3 regions of the Actimicrobium sp. CCC2.4 genome follow, and region 2 is predicted to be linked to each of the others. Evidence: predicted binding sites of a transcription regulator. Region 2 holds the regulator's gene; each other region holds the start of a gene.
What was found. Region 2 encodes sigma-54, which starts transcription at its own class of promoters, with help from an activator protein. Its sites were predicted from a motif close to TGGCANGNAANCTGCTTT; they were not measured.
Positions count from the first base shown of each region.

Region 1: RHM62_RS18735 (CmpA/NrtA family ABC transporter substrate-binding protein) is a predicted target of sigma-54. The motif match lies at 1,968-1,985, and genes of this name have one in related genera.
Region 3: prpB (methylisocitrate lyase) is a predicted target of sigma-54. The motif match lies at 1,839-1,856, and genes of this name have one in related genera.

Region 1 is NZ_CP133777.1:4,086,446-4,091,156, forward strand. Features, by position in the region: gene ntrB (nitrate ABC transporter permease) at 1-638, opposite strand, end outside; gene RHM62_RS18735 (CmpA/NrtA family ABC transporter substrate-binding protein) at 649-1,899, opposite strand; gene tsaD (tRNA (adenosine(37)-N6)-threonylcarbamoyltransferase complex transferase subunit TsaD) at 2,139-3,173, shown strand; gene RHM62_RS18745 (putative Na+/H+ antiporter) at 3,166-4,428, shown strand; gene plsY (glycerol-3-phosphate 1-O-acyltransferase PlsY) at 4,535-4,711, opposite strand, start outside.
Region 2 is NZ_CP133777.1:82,170-86,880, forward strand. Features, by position in the region: gene lptC (LPS export ABC transporter periplasmic protein LptC) at 1-538, shown strand, start outside; gene lptA (lipopolysaccharide transport periplasmic protein LptA) at 583-1,137, shown strand; gene lptB (LPS export ABC transporter ATP-binding protein) at 1,146-1,919, shown strand; gene RHM62_RS00430 (RNA polymerase factor sigma-54) at 1,932-3,413, shown strand; gene hpf (ribosome hibernation-promoting factor, HPF/YfiA family) at 3,521-3,877, shown strand; gene RHM62_RS00440 (enoyl-CoA hydratase/isomerase family protein) at 3,979-4,711, shown strand, end outside.
Region 3 is NZ_CP133777.1:1,584,510-1,589,220, forward strand. Features, by position in the region: gene prpR (propionate catabolism operon regulatory protein PrpR) at 116-1,714, opposite strand; gene prpB (methylisocitrate lyase) at 1,905-2,798, shown strand; gene prpC (2-methylcitrate synthase) at 2,830-3,981, shown strand; gene acnD (Fe/S-dependent 2-methylisocitrate dehydratase AcnD) at 4,021-4,711, shown strand, end outside.

The sequences.
Region 1 (4,711 bases), 150 kb from region 2:
TTGAGGACACGCGCCACGTTCATGTAATCCTGCGGCACGCGCTGCACGCCGACGGCGGTGTTGATGATCATCGGCCAGATCGAGCAAATGAAGATCGACCAGATCGCCGCCGGATCAGCCGCCTTGAAGACCAGCAGGCCGATCGGCAACCAGGCCAGCGGCGACACCGGTTTGAGCAGGCTGATGATGGGGCCGAACATGCCCGACATGAACTTGAAGCGACCAATCGCAAAGCCCAGCGGAATGCCGACCACGGCAGCCAGGCCGAAACCCATACCAACCCGCTTCAGCGACGCCAGGATATTCCAGCCTATGCCCTGGTCGTTCGGACCATTGCGATAGAACGGATCGGAAAACAGCTTGATCGCTTCGGTCAGCGTGACCATCGGCGTCGGAAAACCGCTGTTGCGCGCAGCCACGATCTGCCACAGCAGCACCAGCAAGGCCAATCCGACCAGCGGTGGCAAGCCGGCCATCACATACGGCGTGAGCGGCGATTTGTGCCGGGCGGTGCGCGGCACGTCGGCACCGACGGCACGACGGCGCTGGCTTTCGGCCGTAACCGGTAATGCATTGGCAGTCGCTGGATGGGCCGGTTCGTCCGGTGCGTGGTTCAGGGTGTCGATGACGGCACTCATGGTGATTTCCTCAGGCTTTGATCTTGAAGGAAGCCGCGTAGGCTTGCGGGTTCTTGCCATCCCAGACCGTGCCATCCATCAGCTTGCTGGAACGCATGGTGTCTTTCGGTACGCTGACCTTGGCCATCGCGGCAGCGTCCTTGTAGACGTCGATCTGGTTGATCGCCTTGGCTACGGCGAGGTAATCGACATCGGCCTTGAGCAAGCCCCAGCGCTTGTGCTGGGTCAGGAACCACATGCCGTCCGACAGGTACGGAAAATTGACGGCACCGTCCTGAAAAAAGTGCATGCAGTTCGGGTCGTCCCAGGTCTTGCCCAGGCCATTCTGGTAGCGCCCGAGAATGCGCTGATTGATTACGTCGACCGAGGTATTGACGTACGATTTTTCGGCGATGGTGTCGGCCATCTTGTTCTTGTTCGATAGCGATGCGTCGATCCAGCGACTGGCATCGAGCACCGCAGCGGTCAGTGCGCGGGCAGTGTTCGGATATTTCTTGACCCACTCTGCGGTGGTGCCGAGGACTTTTTCGGGATGGTCTTTCCAGATGTCCTGCGTGGTGGTCGCGGTGATGCCGACACCATCAACAATCGCCCGATGGCCCCATGGCTCGCCGACGCAAAAGCCATCCATATTACCGACGCGCATGTTGGCGACCATTTGCGGTGGCGGCACCGTGATGACCTTGGCATCTTTCATCGGATCGATGCCGTTGGCGGCCAGCCAGTAGTACAGCCACATCGCGTGGGTACCGGTCGGGAAGGTCTGGGCGAAGGTGTATTCGCGCTTCTCGGTTTGCATCAGCCTGGCCAATGACGCGCCATCGACGGCGCCCTTGTCGGCCAGTTTTTTCGACAGCGTGATGGCCTGGCCGTTTTGGTTAATCGTCATCAGCACCGCCATGTCCTTCTTCGCGCCGCCATTGCCAAGATGCACGCCATAGATCAGGCCATACAGCGCATGGGCCGCATCGAGTTCGCCATTGGCGAGCTTGTCGCGCACGCTGGCCCAGGAGGATTCTTTGGTGGGAACAATCTTGATGCCGTATTTTTTGTCGAAGCCGAGTACCGAGGCCATCACCACCGAGGCGCAATCGGTCAGCGGAATGAAGCCGACCTTGACCTCTTCCTTTTCGGGCTTGTCGGAACCGGCGGCCCAGACGCCTTGCGTGGCGAGTCCGCCAACGATGCCGGCACTGGCGACAGCGCCGGCTTTGAGCAGACTGCGGCGGGTCAGGTCAGGGATCGGGAGTTTGCTGGTCATGAAGTCCTCGGGAAGTCGACATAAGAAACGCATTACGGCTCTGCTATCAGCGCCGCGCCTACCTTCTCTTTGCAATTGGTATGCCAGCCCGATCACGGCGAATTCGACATAAAAGCCACCAACAATAAGCACATTGCTGCGCCACGATTGTGCGTCGCACCAAGGCAGTGCCGCAGCGGCACGCCGCCGTCTATCCCTTACAATGGCGCTCTTTCCAATCCCGCCCCCCTGCTCCCACCATGATTGTTCTCGGCGTCGAATCTTCCTGCGATGAAACTGGCCTGGCTTTGTATGACACCAACGCCGGCCTGCTCTCGCATGCGCTTTACTCGCAAGTTGCGATGCACGAGCAATACGGCGGCGTGGTGCCCGAACTGGCTTCGCGCGACCACATCCGGCGCGCCATTCCGCTGCTCGAACAGGTGCTGCACGAGGCGGACCTGACGCGCGACCGCATCGATGCGATTGCCTACACGCAAGGTCCGGGGCTGGCCGGTGCCTTGCTGGTCGGTGCCTCGGTGGCCTGTGGCCTCGGGCTGGCGCTGGACAAACCGGTGCTCGGCATCCATCACCTTGAAGGCCATTTGCTGTCGCCGCTGCTGGCTGCCGATCCGCCGGCGTTCCCGTTTATTGCGCTGCTGGTGTCCGGCGGTCACACGCAACTGATGCGCGTTGATGGTGTCGGCCGCTACACACTGCTGGGCGAAACCCTCGACGACGCGGCCGGCGAAGCCTTCGACAAGTCGGCCAAATTGCTCGGGCTCGGTTATCCGGGCGGACCGGCGATTTCGCGGATGGCCGAGTTCGGTGATCCACTGGCTTACAAACTGCCACGACCGATGCTGCATTCGAAAGACTTCAATTTCAGCTTTTCGGGACTCAAGACGGCCGTACTGACCGTGGTCAAGAATCATCCGGGCAATGTCTGCGAACAGGACAAGGCCAATATCGCGCGCGGCTTTGTCGATGCGATGGTCGATGTACTAGTGGCCAAATCGCTCAGTGCGCTCAAGCACACCGGCCTGAACCGACTGGTGGTGGCCGGCGGCGTCGGTGCCAACCGGCAGTTGCGCGCCGCGCTCGATGCCGCCGGTCTGAAAAAGCGCTTCAAGGTGTATTACCCGGAGCTGGAATTCTGTACCGACAACGGCGCGATGATCGCCTTCGCCGGTGGCTTGCGGCTGGCGCAGGACCCGACGCTGGCGGTACGCGATTACGCCTTCACTGTCCGGCCGCGCTGGCCGCTGGCCGAACTGGAAGCGCCGCGTGGCTGATCCGACGCCGATCCAGCTGATCGGCACCGCCCTGTTCGCGATGGCGGTACTGCATACGTTTTCAACCAAATTTTTTCATCAACTGGCGCAGCGCCAGTCGCGCCTGTCCGGCGTCTGGCATTTGCTGGGCGAAGTCGAAGTCGTCTTCGGACTATGGGCAATGGTGCTGGTGCTGTGCGTGCTCGGGCTGAGCGGAGCGGACGACGCCTATGCCTATCTGGAACAGCAAAATTTTACCGAGCCGCTATTCGTGTTTGTGATCCTCGTGATTGCCGGCACGCGGCCCATCCTGACACTGGCGCAAGGGCTGGTCGAAACCCTGACCCGCTGGTTGCCGACGCCGACCGCGATCACCTGCTTCGTGCTGACGCTGGCGCTGATCCCGCTGCTCGGTTCGCTCATTACCGAACCGGCCGCGATGACGCTGGCGGCGCTGATGCTGCGCGAGCGCTATTACCAGGCGGGCCTGTCGAACCGGTTCAAGTACGCGACGCTGGCGGTGCTGCTGGTCAATGTCTCGATAGGCGGCGTACTCACGCCGTATGCCGCGCCGCCGGTGCTGATGGTGGCCGACGCCTGGGGCTGGGACTTGCACTTCATGGCGACGATGTTCGGCTGGAAAGCCGCGGTGGCCGTCGTGACCAACACCCTGGTGCTGGCGCTGCTGTTTCGCAAGGAACTGGCAGGCATGGCCGCGCCGGATACGACCAGCAAGGAAGCACCGATGCCAACCGCTATCGTGCTGGCCCATGTGCTGTTTTTGGTCGGCACCGTGCTGACCAGCCATCACCCGGTGGCATTCATCGGCCTGTTCCTGTTTTTTCTGGGCTTTGTCGAGGCTTTCGACAAGCATCAGGAACCCTTGATGTTGCGCGAAGGATTGCTGGTCGGGTTTTTCCTGGCGGGACTGGTCGTGCTGGGCAAGCAGCAAACCTGGTGGCTGCAACCGGTTCTGGCCGGACTGGATGCGACGGTGCTGTTTTTCGGCGCGGTCGGCCTGACGGCGATTACCGATAATGCCGCACTGACTTATCTCGGATCGCTGGTGGCCGGCATCAGTGACCCGGCCAAATATGCGCTGGTCGCCGGTGCCGTCACCGGTGGTGGGCTGACCGTCATCGCCAACGCGCCTAACCCGGCTGGTTTTGCCATCCTCAGAGGCCACTTCGATGACGAATCGATCAACCCGCTGTGGGTGTTGCTGGCAGCGCTCGGGCCGACGAGCGTGGCGGGATTGTGTTTTATGGTGTTGTGAGGGCGAAGTCAATCGCGAGCTTCTTCAGCACATGCGGTGCAATGCCCTGCGGTTATTGCACCAGGCACACCGATCACCGCCGCCAATACCGGTGACCTGCAAATAGTCAGCCCTTCTTCCCCAGCCGCCCTTCCTTCCCGTTCAACAAATTCGCAATATTGCCCCGATGCCGGTAAATCAGGAGCGCACTCATCACCAGCACCGCCATCAGCATCGCATCGACACCGAACAGCAAGCCGTAATAAAACGGCGCAAACACGGCGGCCACCAGCGCCGCCAGGGA
Region 2 (4,711 bases):
GGCACTGGCACTCGGCAGTTTCTGGGTTCTCGAAGTGATCCGCAAAAGCGGCGGTAACGATGCACCTGACGCGCCGCGCGTCGCTCCCGACTACTACGTGAAAAATTTTACCTTTGTCCGGATGGCCAAAAACCGCACGGCACGCTACAACATTTCCGGTGACGTGCTGACCCATTTGCCGATGGACGACTCGTATGAAATCACCAAGCCGGTGATCTACAACCTGTCGAATAACCGGCCAACGATGGTGATGCGTTCCGAACGTGCACTGGTCAACAGCGACAACAGCGAAGTACAAATGATTGATAACGTGGATGTCGACCGGCCCGCGTCCGGCTCCATCCAGCGCTTTCATCTCAAGTCCGCCTATCTGCTGCTGTTGCCTGATGACGATGTGATGAAAACCGATACGCCCGTTGAAATGCTGATGGGTACCACCATACTGAACGGCACCGGCATGGTCGCCAACAACGCCACCCGCCAGCTCGATTTGGCCCATCGCGTGCACGGCGTATTCGCGCCGGCCGTAGCGCGATGAGCTACTGTGCATGACCTCTTACGCTGCCTCTACCAGGAATTTTCATGAAACCGTTTTTTTTCGCTTTTCTGTTCATGTTCAACGCGGCCTTCGTGCCGGCGGTGCATGCCGAAAAAGCTGACTCCAACAAACCCACTGTCGTCGACGCCAACCAAATGGCCTACGACGACGTCAAGCAGGTCAATACCTTCACCGGTGACGTCGTGGTCGTGCGCGGCACGCTGCTCATGAAAGCCGCACGCGTGGTCGTTGTGCAAGACCCGGCCGGTTATCAGTTCGCCACCTTATATGCTGCACCTGGCAGCCTGGCCAGCTTTCGACAGAAGCGTGATGGCGGCGAGAATCTGTGGATAGAAGGCGAAGCCGAACGTATTGAATACGATGGCAAGACCGAACTGGTGAAGTTGTTTTCGAAGGCAAAGATGCGCCGTCTCGATGGCAAGACGCCGACGGACGAAGTCGAAGGAGAATTCATTTCCTACGATAGCCGCAGCGAATTTTTCTCGGTCAACAACACGCCCGCAGGACAGGACAGCAAGGCCGGTGCCGGACGCATCAAGGCGACGATCCAGCCACGCACACCGGGTGTGCCCAAATGATCAATGCCATGTCGACACCGGTTGACTCCTTCACCAATAGCAGCAGCAAACTGATCGTCACCGGCCTGAAAAAAAGCTACGGAATCCGCCAGGTTGTCAGCGATGTCTCGCTCGATGTGGCCAGCGGCGAAGTGGTCGGCCTGCTCGGGCCGAACGGTGCCGGCAAGACGACGTCGTTCTACATGATCGTCGGCCTGGTGCCATCGGACGCCGGTGAAATCCGTCTGGATGGCATCGATATCTCGCGTCTGCCTATCCATCGACGCGCGGTGCTGGGTCTGTCCTATCTGCCGCAGGAAGCCTCGGTATTTCGCAAGCTGACCGTCGAGGAAAACATCCGCGCCGTGCTGGAACTGCAGCACGATGACCATGGCAAGACGCTGACCAAGTCCGTCATCAATGAACGGCTCGACACCTTGCTGCAGAATTTGCAGATCGATAAGCTGCGCGACAGCCAGGCCATGTCGCTCTCCGGCGGTGAGCGACGCCGCGTAGAGATTGCCCGCGCGCTGGCCAGTAATCCGCGCTTCGTGCTGCTCGATGAACCCTTCGCCGGCGTCGATCCGATTGCCGTGATCGAAATCCAGCGCATCGTGCGCTTCCTGAAAGAACGCGGTATCGGCGTGCTGATCACCGACCACAATGTGCGCGAAACCCTGGGTATCTGCGACCGCGCCTACATCATCAATCAAGGTGCAGTGCTGGCCAGCGGCAAGCCGGATGCGATCATTGCCAATGAATTGGTGCGCCAGGTCTATCTTGGCGAACACTTCCGGATGTAAGCACAAACAAGAATGAAACAATCCCTCCAGCTCCGCACCTCCCAGCATCTTGCGCTGACGCCGCAATTGCAGCAATCGATCCGCCTGTTGCAACTGTCGACGCTGGAACTGCATCAGGAACTGGAGCAAATGCTGACCGATAATCCGCTGCTGGAACGGCTCGACGATCCGCTCGATCACTCGGTCCGTCTGCTGGCGGATGGCGCGCTCGGAGCCGAAGGTATCCGTCAGGAAGGGGCCAGCGAAGACGCCAACGCAGCGCCTTCATCGTCCGAATCGGAAGCCCCCGCGCCGGACCAGAACGATGCCGGCGACGCCACGCCAAGCACCGATGCGGACTGGAGTTTTGATGACGTTGCACGCACCTCGAAAGCGCCGGAAGACGACGATGCCAGGCCGCAGCTCGAAGCACACGAATCCACGCTGCGCGAATTCCTGCTCGAGCAAATGCGCGTCACGGTGCGCAACCCGCGCGATCGCGCGCTGGTCGAATTGATGATCGATGCGCTCAATGACAATGGCTACCTCGACGATACGCTGGAGGCCATGCTCGAGCGCTTGCCGGCCGAACTCGACGTTGAAGCCGAAGAGCTGACCATCGCGCTCAAACTGCTGCAGAGCTTCGATCCGCCCGGCGTCGGCGCCCGCCACGCGGCCGAGTGCCTGGCGCTGCAGATACGGCGTTTTCCCGGCATCGCGATGGTGACCCGGCGCATGGCACTGGTTATCGTCGAGGACTATCTGCCGCTGTTTGCACAGCGCGATTTCAGCAAGCTCAAGAAAGCCCTCGACTGCGATGACGAGGATCTGCGCGAAGCCCAGAGCGTGATCCGCCAGTGCAATCCGCACCCGGGTGCGATCTTCGGCGGCGGCACCTCGGACTACGTGGTGCCGGACGTGATCGTCAAGCGCACCAAGACCGGCTGGCAAGTCATGCTCAACCATGACGTGATGCCACGACTGCGGGTCAATGCCATGTACGCCAACATTCTCAAGCAGAGCAAAGGTGAGGGATCGCTGACGTCGCAGCTGCAGGAAGCCAAGTGGCTGATCAAAAATATGCGCCAGCGATTCGATACGATCCTGCGGGTTGCACAGGCCATCGTCGAGCGTCAGCGGAACTTTTTTTCCCATGGCGCGGTCGCCATGCGCCCCCTTGTCTTGCGTGAGATTGCTGATACACTCGGACTGCACGAGAGCACCATCTCACGTGTGACAACCCAGAAATACATGCTGACCCCGCATGGCATGTTCGAGTTGAAATATTTTTTTGGCAGCCACGTTGCCACCGAAACGGGCGGCGAAGCGTCATCGACGGCAATACGGGCACTCATCAAACAATTGATAGGAGCTGAAGACCCGAAGATTCCATTTTCTGACAGTAAGATCGCAGACATGCTGGGAGAACAGGGTATGGTAGTGGCAAGGCGTACGGTCGCAAAATATCGCGAAGCCCTGAAAATCCCTCCCGTCAACCTGCGCAAGGCCCTGTAGTTTCTGTAGTTTCATTTGTCATGTTGTACTGTCGTTGTGTTCGAAGCTACCCTTCCGTAGCGGGGTCACCTCCGAACCTCCATCGGCATTATTCAAAGGAGCGCTGTATGAATCTCACAATCAGTGGACACCACCTCGAAGTGACACCTGCCATTCGTGAATATGTGCAAAGCAAGCTTGAGCGTATCAAGCGCCATTTCGACCATGTCATTGATATTGCCGTCATCCTGACGGTAGAAAAACTCCCGGAAAAAGAAAAGCGGCAGCGAGCAGAAATCAACCTGCATCTGCGCGGCAAAGACTTGCACGCCGAGAGTATTGCGGAGGATCTTTATGCCGCAATTGATGCGCTGATCGACAAGCTCGATCGCCAGGTCATCAAGTACAAAACCAAATTGCAGGATCATCAGCACGACGCCATCAAACACATCCCTGACCCGGTTGTGATAGCCGCCTCCTCCTGATCGAACCCGCTGCCGGGCAGACCGGCACATTCCATTTAGGGCGCATTGATTGCGCCCTTTTTAATTTCACGCAATTGACTTGTGCACAATCGAATCCGACCATGACCGCTCTCATCCAGACCCAGATCCGCAACGCAACAGGCCACATCACACTGGACCGTCCGAAGGCCCTCAATTCCTTGTCGCTCGCGATGGTGCGCGACCTGACTCACGTGCTGCTCGACTGGCGTGATAACGCCGCCGTCCAGACTGTGATCCTACGCGGCAGCACCGAGAAGGCGTTTTGTGCCGGTGGAGATATCCGCTTTTTTCATCAGGCCGGCGGGTCGACGCCCCAAGGCGGCAGCGCAGCGCTGGATGATTTTTTTACCGAAGAGTATGCACTGAACCACCTGATCCATTTTTATCCGAAACCCTGGATCGCCGTGATGGATGGCATCGTCATGGGGGGTGGCATGGGGCTGGCGCAAAGTGGTCCGCAGAACCGCTTGCGGATCGTCACCGAGCGCACGAAAATGGCCATGCCCGAAGTCAATATCGGCTTGTTCCCAGATGTCGGTGGTAGCTATTTTCTGTCGCGCACACCCGGGCAACTGGGCACGTATCTGGGCGTGAGCGGCGAGATGATAGGCGCTGCCGATGCGCTCTACGCCGGACTGGCCGATGTGTTCCTGCCGGGGGGTGCGCTGGCCGGACTGGAGGCCTTGCTCGATCAGTTTTCAGGTGGCGATGTGCGCGCTGCCATTCGCGCGTATGCCGCACCGTTTGCCAGCCTGTGCGATCCGGCCGGGAGCAAACTGGCGCAGCAGCAGGCGAGCATCGACACGCATTTCC
Region 3 (4,711 bases), 1.5 Mb from region 2:
CGTTCGGCCTGAGCCTGTCTAAGGCGCACCGACCTGTACGCCTTCGACAAGCTTCCTTCGACAAGCTCAGGACGAACGGTTTTTAATTTATCAGCATCAGCATCAGCCGCCAACCCTAAGCCCCCCGCAACTTCCGCCACAACGTCGTCCTGCTCACCCCGAGATACTTCGCCGCCGCTTCCCGGTTGCCATCAAACCGCGCCAGCACGTCGGTCAGCGATTCCGCCGGAGCAGACGCCAGCACCATCGGTGCGACCGCGCCGGCGCGCATCAATTCCGGTGCCACTGCCAGCAGCAATCCCGGCGACAAGGCCTGCAGCGGTTCGGCTGCCAGATACAGCGCGACCCGTTCCATCATGTTGCGCAGTTCGCGCACGTTGCCTGGCCAGCCATAACCGGCCAGCAGCGTCGAGCACGCCTGCAACTCGGCTTGCAGGTTCGGATGCGGCCGCAAGCCCATCGCGGCTAGCGCATTTTTGAGGCACCAGGCCGCCAGTTCGACCTGATCGTCGGGCCGCTCGCGTAGCGGCGGCAAGGTCATCCGCAATACGCCCAACCGGTAAAACAGGTCGGGCCGGAAGCGGCCTTCCTGCATGCGCAAGTCGAGGTCGCAGTGTGTCGCGCTGACGATGCGTACATCCACCGGAATCGGTCGGGTGCCGCCGACGCGCACCACTTCGCGTTCTTCCAGCACGCGCAACAGGCGCGTTTGCAGCGGCAGCGCCATTTCGCCGATTTCGTCGAGGAATAGCGTGCCGTGCTGCGCCGCTTCGAACAGGCCGGCGTGACCGCCACGGCGCGAGCCGGTGAACGCACCTTCTTCATGGCCGAACAGTTCGGCTTCCAGCAGCGACTCCGCCACCGCGCCGCAATTGAGGGCCACGAACGGCTGCCGCGCACGCGTGCTTTCGCGGTGGACCGCTTGCGCCGCGAGTTCTTTGCCGGTGCCGGTTTCGCCCTGGATCAGCACGGTTGCCGGCGAGCGGGCGAACAGCGTGATGGCTTGCCGGGCTCGTTGCATCGCCATCGATTCGCCACGCAAGTCGTTGAGACCGTGGCGCGCCCGCAGCGTATCGGCAGGCGGGGCAGGGCGACGCCGGTTGCTGTCGATGCGGGTGAAGCGGGCGATGTCGAGCGCGTCGTCGAAGGCGAGCCGGATCGACGCGGCCGAGTACACGAACACGCCAGCCAGTCCTGCTTCTTCGGCCAGGTCGGTGATCAGGCCGGCGCCGACGATGGCCTGGATGCCGGCGGCTTTCAGTTCGCTGATCTGGGCGCGCGCATCTTCTTCGGTGACGTAGCTGCGCTGGACGATGTCGAGGCCGAAGGTGGCCTGGAAATCACTCAGCTCCGGCATGGTCTGCTGGTAGCTGATCAGCCCGATCCGGGGCGTGATCTTGCGTGCCCGCGCCAGCGCCTGCAGTACGTCGAAGCCGCTGGCCTTGGCGATGATGACAGGCACCGATAAGCGACTTTTGAGGTAGGCGGCATTCGAGCCGGCGGCGATGACGGCGTCGCAGCGCTCATTGACGAGGCGTTCGCGGATATGACGTACCGCATCTTCGAAGCCGAGATTGATCGGCTCGATGGTGGCGGCGTCGCCGTACTCCAGCATGATGTCGCGGAACAGGTCGAACAGGCGCGAGATCGAGACGGTCCAAATGACCGGCTTGTCGTTCGGGTCGATCGATACGGGGAGGTTGGGACGGTGCATGTTTCACTTTGGCGTTTCAGTGTTGCGAGTGTAACGCAGATTGAAACGTTCCCGGGGCCACGAAACACCGGTGTAATTGCGCCAGCGCCAACATTGGCGGGACTTGCCGCCAGTCCGCAAAAGGTGGCACGGCGATTGCAATAGAAGCCGCAAGCAATTCCGATGAAACACACTCGAAAGTGACCTTCCCATGTCCCAGTATTCCGCAGGTGCTGCCTTCCGCAAGGCGATGCAAGAAGAATCCCCGTTGCAAGTCGTCGGCGCGATCAATGCCAACCATGCGTTGCTGGCCAAGCGCGCCGGCTTCAAGGCGATCTATTTGTCGGGTGGCGGTGTGGCTGCCGGTTCGCTGGGCTTGCCGGACCTGGGCATCACCACGCTCGATGATGTGCTGACCGACGTGCGCCGTATTACCGATGTCTGCGATGTGCCGCTGCTGGTTGATGTCGATACCGGCTTCGGTTCGTCGGCCTTCAATGTGGCCCGCACGGTCAAGTCGATGATCAAGTTCGGTGCCGCCGCGATGCACATCGAAGACCAGGTCGGCGCCAAGCGCTGCGGTCATCGGCCGAACAAGGAAATCGTCACGCTGCAGGAAATGGTCGACCGTATCAAGGCCGCCGTCGATGCGCGCACCGACGAAAACTTCGTGATCATGGCGCGCACCGATGCGCTGGCCGTCGAAGGCCTGGAAGCCGCACTGGAACGCGCGATTGCCTGCGTCGAAGCCGGTGCCGACATGATCTTCCCGGAAGCCATTACCGAACTGGCGATGTACAAGCAGTTCGCCGCTGCCGTCAAGGTGCCGGTACTGGCCAACATCACCGAGTTCGGTGCCACGCCGCTGTTTTCCGTCGATGAACTGAAGTCGGCCGATGTCGGGCTGGTGCTGTATCCGCTGTCGGCTTTCCGCGCGATGAACAAGGCTGCCGAAAACGTCTACACCGCGATCCGCCGCGACGGTTCGCAGCAGGCCGTCGTCGACACGATGCAGACCCGCAAGGAGCTGTATGACCGCATCGATTATTACTCGTACGAAGACAAGCTCGACGCGCTCTTTGCTGCACAGAACGCCAAAAAATAATCCCTGCCAAATTCAAAAAGAGAGACACCCCATGACCGAATCCGTACCGGCCTTCAAGCCGAAAAAATCCGTTGCGCTGTCCGGCGTCACTGCCGGCAATACCGCGCTGTGCACCGTCGGCAAGACCGGCAATGACCTGCACTATCGCGGCTACGACATCCTCGATATCGCCGACACCTGCGAGTTCGAAGAGATCGCCCATCTGCTGGTGCACGGCAAACTGCCGACCAGCGCCGAACTACATGCCTACAAGACCAAACTGAAAGCCCTGCGCGGCTTGCCTGCCAATGTGAAGCTGGTGCTCGAAGCGCTGCCGGCGTCGTCGCATCCGATGGATGTGATGCGCACCGGTGTCTCGGCGATGGGTTGCATGCTGCCGGAAAAAGACGATCACAACACGCCGGGCGCACGTGATATCGCGGATCGCCTGATGGCGTCGCTGGGCTCGATGCTGCTGTACTGGCATCACTACAGCAGCAACGGCAAACGCATCGAAACACAGACCGAAGACGAATCCATAGGCGCGCATTTCCTGCATCTGCTGCACGGCAAGAAGCCATCCGAAGCATGGGAAAAAGCCATGCACACCTCGCTGATCCTGTACGCCGAACACGAATTCAATGCCTCGACCTTCGCTGCGCGCGTGGTTGCTGGCACGGGTTCCGACATGTTCTCGGCCATCACCGGCGGTATCGGTGCCTTGCGCGGGCCCAAGCATGGCGGTGCCAATGAAGTCGCGTTCGAAATCCAGAAGCGCTACGACAATCCCGATGAAGCCGAAGCCGACATCCGTCGCCGCGTCGACAACAAGGAAGTCGTGATCGGTTTTGGCCATCCGGTCTACACGGTTTCGGACCCGCGCAACAAGGTCATCAAGGATGTCGCCAGGTCACTGTCGATCGAAGAAGGCTCGACCAAGATGTTCGACATCGCCGAGCGCCTCGAGACCGTGATGTGGGAAGCCAAGCGGATGTTCCCTAACCTCGACTGGTTCTCGGCCGTGTCATATTACATGATGGGCATTCCGACCGCGATGTTCACGCCATTGTTCGTTATTGCACGGACCTCCGGCTGGGCTGCGCATATCATCGAGCAACGCATCGACAACAAGATCATCCGTCCGAGCGCCAATTATGTCGGCCCCGATGATCTGGCCTTCGTGCCGATCAGCAAGCGCAAGTGAGCGCAAGTGAGCGCTTCCACACCTTCTTCCAAGGACGCCATGAATAGCGACTACCGCAAACCCCTGCCGGGCACCACGCTCGACTACTTCGACACCCGCGCCGCCGTCGATGCCATCACTCCCGGCGCTTACGCCACCTTGCCGTACACGTCGCGCGTGCTGGCCGAGAACCTGGTGCGCCGCTGCGGTCCGGCGACGCTCAAGGCCTCGCTGTTGCAACTGATCGAGCGCAAGCAGGAGCTGGATTTTCCGTGGTTCCCGGCGCGCGTGGTCTGCCATGACATCCTCGGCCAGACCGCGCTGGTCGACCTGGCCGGCCTGCGTGATGCGATTGCTGCCGAAGGCGGTGACCCTGCGCTGGTCAATCCGGTCGTGCCAACCCAGCTGGTGGTCGACCACTCGCTGGCGGTGGAATTTGCCGGCTTCGACAAGGATGCGTTCGAAAAGAACCGCGCCATCGAAGACCGTCGCAATGATGACCGTTTTCATTTCATCGACTGGACCAAGAAGGCGTTCAAGAACGTCGACGTGATCCCGTCGGGCAACGGCATCCTGCATCAGATCAACCTCGAAAGCATGAGCCCGGTGGTGCAGGTGAAAGACAACGTGGCCTTCCCGGACACGCTGGTCGGTACCGACTCGCACACGCCGATGGTCGATGCGCTGGGCGTGCTGGCGATTGGCGTCGGCGGTCTCGAAGCCGAGAGCGTGATGCTCGGACGCGCGTCGT